Regions from separate parts of the Natronotalea proteinilytica genome, predicted to be linked through region 1. Evidence: riboswitches for the same ligand, from Rfam matches in the RefSeq annotation. Region 1 holds a riboswitch; each other region holds the start of a gene.
The links. Region 1 has a riboswitch for thiamine pyrophosphate ahead of ACZ5AL_RS10555 (ABC transporter substrate-binding protein). Riboswitches for the same ligand answer to the same signal wherever they lie in the genome.
Positions count from the first base shown of each region.

Region 2: linked by a shared signal. The riboswitch ahead of ACZ5AL_RS14520 (TenA family protein) and the one ahead of ACZ5AL_RS10555 (ABC transporter substrate-binding protein) in region 1 are both predicted to bind thiamine pyrophosphate.
Region 3: linked by a shared signal. The riboswitch ahead of ACZ5AL_RS02645 (3-oxoacyl-ACP reductase) and the one ahead of ACZ5AL_RS10555 (ABC transporter substrate-binding protein) in region 1 are both predicted to bind thiamine pyrophosphate.

Region 1 is NZ_AP043947.1:2,620,714-2,623,990, reverse strand. Features, by position in the region: gene ACZ5AL_RS10555 (ABC transporter substrate-binding protein) at 531-1,436, opposite strand; TPP riboswitch at 1,492-1,585, opposite strand; gene ACZ5AL_RS10550 (sodium-dependent transporter) at 2,047-3,277, shown strand, end outside.
Region 2 is NZ_AP043947.1:3,642,457-3,645,733, reverse strand. Features, by position in the region: gene ACZ5AL_RS14525 (M50 family metallopeptidase) at 1-525, opposite strand, end outside; gene ACZ5AL_RS14520 (TenA family protein) at 616-1,350, opposite strand; TPP riboswitch at 1,434-1,542, opposite strand; gene ACZ5AL_RS14515 (GYF domain-containing protein) at 1,694-2,374, shown strand; gene ACZ5AL_RS14510 (YqjF family protein) at 2,452-3,183, opposite strand.
Region 3 is NZ_AP043947.1:596,093-599,369, reverse strand. Features, by position in the region: gene ACZ5AL_RS02655 (PKD domain-containing protein) at 1-187, shown strand, start outside; gene queG (tRNA epoxyqueuosine(34) reductase QueG) at 193-1,164, shown strand; gene ACZ5AL_RS02645 (3-oxoacyl-ACP reductase) at 1,173-1,946, opposite strand; TPP riboswitch at 2,009-2,115, opposite strand; gene ACZ5AL_RS02640 (MFS transporter) at 2,226-3,277, opposite strand, start outside.

The DNA of each region.
Region 1 (3,277 bases):
CTGCTCTGTCACACCTGAATGGTAGGGTCCAACATTGTCATCGCGAGGAGGGAGCCCTGCGACTGACGCGGCGATCTCATGTCGTTGATTGGGCGGCTGTATCCGGTCTGATAGCATGAGATTGCGTCGCTCCGCTCGCAATGACAAAGGGTGTGGGTTTTTCTCGATACGTTAGGAGGCATGTGCATTACCCGAAGATTGACCTGTGACAGAGTACTACTGCTGTGTCACATCTGAATGTTAGGGTATGGAGTGGACTCGCGTTGAAGCATCTCAACCCAAATGTTCTGTCATGTTGAGCAAGCGGAGGGCCCCCAGGGCCCGAAGCGCGTCGAAACATCTCCTCGGCGCTCAGCAGCTACTGGCAAACCAACAGCCCTGCCCAGTTCGTGGGAGATCTTTACTCACTGCGTTCGTCAGTCGCTCCGCTCGTGTCAGGACTCCGCGTCTCCTAGGCGGAGCCGCTCCGCTCAAGATGACATCATTAAGACGGGGGTGTTGCAACCCGAAGATTGACCTGTGACAGAGTACTACTGTACCGGCAGCGCCAGGTCGTTTGTCCAGTACGCCGTGGCTCCTGCTCGCTGGTCAATGAGCCCCGTTCGTACCAGCCAGTCTTCGAGCGTTTGGTAGTACGCGCTTGCCATGGTAAAGTCGTGCGTAAAGCAAGGGAGGGTCGCCGCAAACGTCTTGGGCGTCAGCGCATCATCGGGCGCCACATCCGCGCGACGGTGGTAGATGGCTTCAGCTTCCTCTGGACGCTGGTGTATGGCATCGATGCCGCGCCGCAGGACGCGCAAGAAGCGCTTGAATACATCGCGGCGCGCCTCCAGATGCGTCGGAGTAGTGACGAGCACCAACTGGCAAAAGTCGGGCACCCCCCAGTCTTTGAGCGCAAAGAAGTCGGCATCCAGCCCACGGTGCCGGGCCTCTACCACCTCAAAATTGTAGAACACGAGCGTAGCGACATCCGCGTTGTCCTTGGCAAGGGCATCCGTGTGGTAGAAGCTATTATTGACCGGAGTGAAGTCATCCGGCTCGAACGTCCCGCCGTCGTGCTCGATCATCGTGCCCACAATAGCCGGTCCGCCCGGACCCGGAGCACCGGGGTACTGGATACGGGTGCCGGCCATGTCACGCGGACGCGTGATGCCGGAGTTGCGCAGGTACATGACACCGCCATTGGTATGCAGAAAACGCGCAAATCCAATAGCCGATTCGCCTGCTGCGCGGTCTTCAACAAGATGCAGGGGCTCGGTGATGGCAAAGTCAAGGGTGCCGGCCTCAATGGCCTCCACCGCATCCATATGAGCGTCAGGTTCAATGATGTCGAGATCAATGCTGGCTTCGGCAAACCAGTTGTGCTCTTGCGCGACGAGAAGAGGCGCGTGATCGGGGTTTAAGAACCATTCGAGGCCAAGACGAAGCGTGTCCATAGTCGGCAAATGTCGCAGCGTGATACAAAACGAGATCCGCTAGCGATGCCCGACCAAACAGGCCAGCCCACTTCCCTCCGCCGGTGCAAGCCGGGTCAAGTTCAAAGGGTATCATCTCAGCCCCAGGTGGGGCACCCCTAGCGTTAGATTCAGCGTACGAATTGAGAGGGTGAATGTAAAGAGCGAACGCATCTAAACAGAGAACGCATCGCCCACAATTCCGCAGATATAACAGCGCATCAGTTTCCACCAAAACTAAAGAAAAGAGAGGCATCAGGCACCCCAATCTACCCCATTTCGATGTAACAATACACCAGCCCCACGACACGACACACCGTCTACCGCCTTTGCATCGGGCATCTATGTGGCTCCACATACCAGGAAATATCGCCCTGTCCTGTAATGACAGGTGGAGTAACTACCATGAATTGAACGATTCTTCGTCAATATAACCAACCGGAAACAGCGCCGATGATTGCAGACGGCGTGTGGCGCGCTTAACTTTTCGCCTATATGACAGGGTGCCGGATTGGCTCGGTTCTGTCGAAAGGGCGCGCTGCGTCCGTTTTTCGCTCCCGTTGCTCTTTTGTATACAGACCTAACGACGTTTATGGCATCGCTCGATACGCCCGCTCGCGAACAGTGGGGCTCGCGCATTGGCTTCGTGCTCGCTGCTGCCGGCTCCGCAATTGGACTTGGAAACATCTGGCGGTTCCCCTATCTCGCCGGAGAGGGCGGAGGCGGTGCCTTCGTCATGGTCTACCTGCTGTTCATCTTCTGCATCGGGATGCCGTACCTGTACGCCGAGCTGGCGCTGGGGCGCAACAGCCAACGCAACCCCGTCGGCGCCATCGAAGCCATCGTAGGCAAGCGCTCGGTGTGGCTCCTTGTTGGGGCATTCTGTGTGCTTGCTGGGTTTATTATTCTAAGCTACTACAGCGTCATCGCCGGATGGGCGGTCGGGTACGCCGTCAAAGATGTTATTGCCCCCGGAATGGGCTTCGAGGAATTTGCGGCATCGCCCGTGCTAGTCATTAGTCTGCTGGCGGTGTTTCTGGCTCTCACCTTGCTCGTGGTCGTGGGCGGCGTAGAGCAAGGCATTGAGCGATGGTCGAAGATTCTGCTTCCCATCCTCTTTGTGCTCATCCTGCTCGTCATCTTCCGATCCGTCACCCTTGAAGGCGCCGGCGAGGGCATTTCCTTCTACCTCGTCCCCGACTTCTCAGGCCTAACGCTCGACATCGTCATTGCCGCTCTCGGACAGGCTTTCTTTACGCTCAGTCTGGGCATGGGGGCGATGATTACCTACGGGTCGTATCTCTCTAAAAAAGAGAATATTGCGACCTCTGGCATCTATGTCGTGATCTTTAACACCATGATTGCCCTGATGGCCGGGTTCATGATCTTTCCCGCCATCTTTGCAATCGGCGTAGATCCAACCACCGGGCCCGCACTGGTCTTTGTTGTACTGCCCGAAGTGTTCAGCCAAATGCCACTTGGCAGCGTCGTGGGCGTTACATTCTTCATCCTACTCTCCATCGCGGCGCTCACGTCCAGCATCTCGCTGCTCGAAGTCGTCGTATCCTACTTTGTCGATGAACAAGAGTGGTCGCGCAACAAATCGGTGCTCATTATCGGTGGACTTGTGTTCATCATGGCCATCCCCTCGGCCCTTTCACAGGGCGCTGTTGACTTCTTGGGCGAAGGTGGCTTCTTCGGCGAACGCGACTTCCTCAGCTTCATGGACTACTACGTTGGAAGCGTAGGACTGGCACTGGGAGCATTCTTCCTAAGCATCTTTATTGGCTGGATTTGGGGCGCCGACGAAGCTGCACAAGAGC
Region 2 (3,277 bases), 1.0 Mb from region 1:
GTACGCGAGGGCGCCTCCGATAGCGAATAGACCCAGTATGTACCAGGGCAGGCCGCGATGGCCAGAGCGGGTTCGTGTGCGTCCGTATCCCAGCGCGGCGCATCCGGCTACAAACGCGGCGAAGGCTAGCCATGAAGCGCCGTATCCACTAAAGAGGGCGATAATGAGAAGAGTGGTGAGTGCAGTGCCTACAAGCGTGGGGGCGGCCCAGCGGCGGCGTGTACCTGCATAGAGCAGCGCAGCCCCGGCAAGTGCCGAGGCCGGGTATCCTGCAGAAACGGTAATAAGCCGCGACCCGCCTCGGGAGCGCACATAGCCGCTGGTATCAAGATTCACCACAAAGCTTTCTACGCGCCCGCCGGTGAGTAACGCAGCGAGGGCATGACCGGCTTCATGAATGAACGTGCCAAACAGCTGGAACGGATAGATCAGCCATTCGCCGTAAGGCACCAACATACAGGCAGCTACGCTACCTACGGCAACGAGAAACAATGACCGGGGCGTCCAGGAGTCAGCGTGAGCCACAGCACCGTAGCGGTTGGAAAACGGCTTGCGTTTTGAGGCAACAGGTACGGCGCGAACGACCCAAGGCGGGAGCGGGTTCAGGGAGCCGTGCTATACGGGCCACTCCTGCATGGTCCAGGCCTGCTCCCAGAACATCCACTCGTAGCGGATGCTGGTTAGAAAGGCGGTCTTAGCGCGATCGCGTGCGTCGGCATCGGCGGCATCGGCAAAGCGCTGGAGGCGCTCCAAAATCTCGTCCATATACGCGTTAAACGCGGGATCGCGATACATAGCCAGCCAGTCGGCGTAGGGGTGGTCGGTGGGGACATCGCCAAGTACGGCCTCCAACCGTTGCCCAATTTCGATGTACAGCCACGGGCAGGGTGTAAGGGCGCCTACGGCTTCAACGAGGGTACCGCGCTGGGCGCAGCTAATCATGTGATCCTGGTAGCCGCGGTTGTTAGGCGTACAGGTGAGCGCGGCAATGTCGCCGGCATCGTAGTTGAGGCGTTCGCCGTATCCGGCATGCAGTTCGCCTTCGGTGACGAGCGCCATGCGGGCGGCATCAATGAACCAGAGTTTGTCGTCGGGCTCGGGGCAGCGTGTGGAGAGGATCGCTGCGGCATCCGAAAACGATTCGAGGTACCGAGCATCTTGCATCTGGTAGAAGCGAAAGCGTTCTTCGTCGAGGCTTCCTTCGGCCAGTGCGTGCACGAATGGGTGGTCAAACGAAGCGCCCCAGGTGTCGCCCGCTGCGTCTACGCAGGCTTGTGCAAACGGCGGTACGTGATAAGCCCGGTCGATGGAGACATCGGCCAGTGAAAGGTCGAGGGTAGAGGTTGCCATAAGACAAAAAGTGCTTGCAAAAAAGACAAAAAGGCAGCAAGCGAAGCCGGAGGTGCATCAGCAAGCCGCTATAAAGCAAGCCGGCTGTAGTGAAGAAGCTTCCTTCCGCCGGTACAAACCGGATCAAGTTCGAGGGATCATCTCAGCCCTATGCGCTTGTTACACAGCAATAGGGCACTCCCAGCTTCGCTCTGCTCTAACGTACACACTGCCTTGGTAGATGTCAAGGCGCGGTCGCACAAAAGATCGTCGACCGCCGGTGCACGAAGGCTTTGCAGTTGGAGGATGCGCTATGTACGTTAGCATGTAAACACATCGCCTCCATTAGCAGCGCTTCTCATTCATGTGGTATTACAGCGAAAACGGCAATCGGCGGGGCCCCTTTACGAATCGAGAGATTCGGCGGCGCGTCCGCGAAGGGGTTGTGACGCCCGATGACTTTGTATGGACAGAAGAGCTCAACCAGTGGACGCCTGCGGGCGATGTGCCCGAACTTTTTCCTGAAGCTCCCGAGGAGCCGCCCCCTGCCAGCCAGGGCGTGGGCGATGGGCACTGGGCCGATGCCGATCATGGGATCGGTGTAGAGGAGACGCCCACTTCAGAATCGGACCCTGAACCCAATTCGGCTTCTGATTCAGCATCCGAGGCCTCCCCCTCGTCGCATGTCAACAAGCCGCAGTACGAGCCCAACCCCGACCTGCTTTCACCGCGCGGACGCATCGGACGACTGAAGTATCTGATGTACAACATCGTCATTTTTATTTTGATGATAGGCGCCCTGGCATCGGTATTTTTACCCTTTGGATTTCTGGCCGCGGCTGTGGCTGTCGTCGGGGGGGGCGTTGTCTCTGTATTTCTTACCATTCGGCGCCTGCACGACATGGACCTGTCGGGCTGGTTTGCTGTGCCGATTGTTGGCGCCTCGCTGATCAGTATGGGGGTGTTGGTGATTTTAATTGAGGCGTTTCTGATCTTTACCCCGGGTACCCAAGGGCCCAACCAGTACGGTCCGGTGCCTTCGTAGTTGAGCGTCTGTGCGTTATTGGAACGACGCGGCGGGTACCAGCACCGTTACGTCGAAAAAGCAACCACCCTCCCAGGCTATTCGATTCGCTCTGGATTCCAAACGACCACATCCAACGAACGCGCAAAGCACAGGTGATCGGGCGATCCGGTAACGGGCAGACCGTGCGACTGCGGCATCGTATTCATCTGAATGGTGCACTCGGCAGGCTGCAACGGCCACGGCGGGTGATGCACCTCGTTGCGAATCAGGACACCGGTGCGGATTTGGGTGTACAGACAGTAGCGCTCGGTAAGCCAATGGGTGAGCGTATCCGGCTCGGCGGGCTGCACGGGTCCGGTTGGGCGGTAGCGCCCCAGAAACCGGGCATCTGTACGGGTGGAGGCGTACTGAATACCATGTGCGTCTTTGGTGAGCGACATCGATGCCCAGTAGTAGGGCAAATGAAAGAACAATCGGGCGGCCAGTACAGCCAGTAGGTTCGTCGCGTCGAGGCTTAGAAACCACACGCCGGGCTTGCCCTGGTACGTTACATACGTACGCACATTCATTTCGGGAAACGCAGAGATCCACGGCAGATCGGGCAGCGGGCGGCGCATCACACCCTCCATGCGAAACGGGATAACGCCTAACCAGGCGGTGCCGTTATATGTGTCGAGGCGTAGGGGGTCGGGGATGAGCGGGGTTAGCCACGACGCCGGCACGTTCCAGTGGGCAAACAGCAGATCGCACCAGCGTTGGCGCCAGGTCCACGGCGCATCAGGAAGCGGCCACGGGCGATGGTCGGTATGGGTCAGAGCAGGATGCATAGGCGATAAGAAACACAAAACGAAAACGAATCCGACATGTCCGCTACCCTTTAGCCGCCCTTGCGTTCGATTCAAGGCCAATCGAAGGATAATC
Region 3 (3,277 bases), 1.7 Mb from region 1:
TACAGCCACCGAACAAGAAAGCGTTGCTCTCCTTCAAGGTCGTCTACAAGCCGTTGCCGATTTCTACGCAGCGGATGGCGTTGACACTCATCGCATTGAGCAGGATCCTCAATCGCAGCCTGACCAAGACGCGCGTAAAGGAGATGCCGACCTTCGTCGCATCGACACAATTCCTATCCAACCCTAACCGTCATGTCCCGCTTTGGACGCCACGACCAACGCCGCACGGCACGGGCTTTGAAAAAAGAAGCCGCTCGCTTAGGCTTTGATGCATGCGGCATTTCAACTGCTGAACCACTGGATGAGGAAGCAGCCCGTTTGGAGCAGTGGCTCCTTGAAGGTCGCCATGGCACCATGCACTGGATGGAACGTCACTTCGACAAGCGTATCGACCCTACCCGGCTCGTGCCCGGATCAGAAAGCGTGATCTCAGTGCTGCACAATTACTATCAGCCAGAAACCCAGCATGATGAATCCGCCACCACCGGAAAAATTAGCCGCTACGCATGGGGCGACGATTACCACGAGGTGCTCAAAGAACGCCTCTATCTGCTTTTGCACTGGCTCGAAACCAATGTCGGCCAGTCGGTGCACGGACGCGCGTTTGTGGATTCGGCGCCCGTACTCGACAAAGCATGGGCTGCACGTAGTGGACTCGGATGGCAAGGAAAGCACTCCAATCTGCTGACTCGGGAGATGGGGTCGTTCTTCTTCATCGGCGAAATCATTGTGGATGTGCCACTGCCTGCCGATAATCCGGTCGAGGACTTCTGCGGTTCGTGCACCCGCTGCGTAGACGCCTGCCCGACCGACGCTATTTACCAACCATACGCCGTCGATGCCACACGCTGTATCTCCTATCTGACCATTGAGCACGGTGGAGACGATTTGCCCAAAGCGCTCTCCGGCGATATGCAAAACTGGATTTTTGGCTGCGACATTTGCCAGGATGTATGTCCGTGGAATAAGTTTAAGCAGCCCACCACAGAGCCCCGCTACCAGCCGCGCGACGGGATGTCGGACACCGACTTACGCGACTGGGTGGAGCTTGAATTGGAAGAGTTTCGCGAGCGCTTTTCTGGCAGTCCCGTTACGCGTGCTACGTACGAAGGCTTCCAGCGAAACGTCCGCGCTGCCCTCGACAACGTAACTACTGACGCCTAAGGCAACGGCTACTGCATCACCAGCCCGCCGTCTACGATCAGGTTTTGCCCCGTTACCGCACGGGCCCACGGCGACGCAAAAAAGAGCACCGCATCGGCCATCTCTCTGGGCGTAGTGACAGCGCGCAACGGCGTCGAGTTGCGGATGAGATCGAACACTTCGTCGGAGGTGGCGTCACTGGCATCTGTGCGGTCAAGTAATCCACCCGACACCATGTTGACTGTAATCCCGTCGGGGCCAAGCTCTTGTGCCATGTTGCGCACAAAACCAAGTAGTGCCGCTTTGCCCGTTGTGTAGTCGTGATACGGCACAACCGGATTCTGCACGAGGTTTGATCCGATGGCCACGAAGCGCCCAAATCCAGCGGCTTTCATTGCCGGACGACAGGCCTGCACAAGATGGAGTGCTGCCTGCACGCTCCCTTCGAGTTGGGCCTGATAGTCGTTCCACGACACGGCATCGGCGGTGGCACGCGCCTCGGCATCAAACTGAAAGTCGATCAGGGCATTGCTGATGGCGGTGGTTACGGGTGCACCGAAGTGATCGGCAGCGGCATGGACCATGGATTGCACGGCCTGGCCATCGCGCACATCAGCCTGGTAGGGCAAGGCACGGTCGCCAATCGAAGCGGCCACCTCATGGGCCGCCTCTTTGCTCTGGTGGTAGTTCACAACGACGCGGCTGCCCTCCCGAGCAAAGGCCTGCGCAAGGGCAGCACCGAGTCCGCGACTGGCACCGGTGATAAGAACAACTTGGTTGGATAGCGAAACCGTATCAGACATAACAATCAGAGGGTAGCTAGGCAAGAAATGCGAAGCCAGCAGCACCCAAACACATCCGTACTGGGACCAGCAGAAAGCTTTCCTTCGCCGGCATCATCCGGATCAGGTTCGAAGGGTGTATCTCTCAGCCCCATGCACGTTTTGTGCTGCGGCACCCCTAGCTTCGCTATTGAAAACAAAATTGGGGGATGCAACCACCCGTTCTTTCAAACGACGGATAGATGCATCCCCTAATACGATAGTTAACGTAGTGCGTAGCACCCCCAACCGCAACCCTTTCTACATCTCTTTGCGGGCCGAGGCCGCTCTGTCAGTCCGCTGCTCTGAAGCATCATCACGACGCTCACGAGGGGCCACAACCAGAAGCCAAACCAACCCGGAAAGAACTTGCAATCCAGCAAAGACCAGTACTGCACCGCGCAGGTCGAGCCAGCCGATTTCTAGCAGCAAGCTGGCAAGCGCAATCGAAAGGGTTTCGGCAATCATAACGAGCAGCCACTCCGTCGCAAAGACCCGTCCCCGATATGCGTCCTCGGTTCGCTTTTGTAGCAGAACAGTAGCTAGCACCCAGTTGGCTCCGCTGGATGCATGTGCAGCAACAACTAGTGCAATGACCGTGGCGAGGACGACTCCCTCAGGCGCCCAAGGCACCCACCCTACGACCGCGTAGGCGACGCCACTGACCGCAATGCAACTGCCCAGCACCAGCGGCCATGTAGACTGATCCGTAAACACACCACGGGCAATAATCGGCCCGATGCCGGTGCCAATGCCGCGTGCCATAAACAAGACCCCGATACCAGCTGCAATGGCTCCCGGAGACACCTGCTCGCCAATAAGAGTGAGCATATACACCAGGGCCCCCCCAGCTACCGCCCAGGTTGCTTTTGCTGTGGCGATGCGTGCAACACGCGGATGGGCCCGCATGTGGGTCCAGCCATCCCAGATCTTATACGCAGCTGTGCGAATCAGCGGATCCGTATCTTTTTCTGTATTCTGCGGAATTGTTGTCCGGTAGATAAACCAGGCCGACCACAGATACGTGATGCTATCGATAATAAAGACCGCCTCTACCCCGGCCCATTCCACCACAAACCCACCAAGCGCAGCACCCACCGCCAGCATAGTAGACCACGTAGCCGAGGAGAGCGCATTGGCCGTGAGCAACTCGCGCGGCGCCGTGATATTAGGGATGGAGGCGCTCTTTGCGGGCACATAGACCGACCCAACCACGACTTGCGCAGCAATGAGCACGTAGATGAGCGGAACGTGCGCGGCCTCCTGCACAAACAAAAACCCCAGGACAATCACGGCCCGTGTTAGATCAGCCC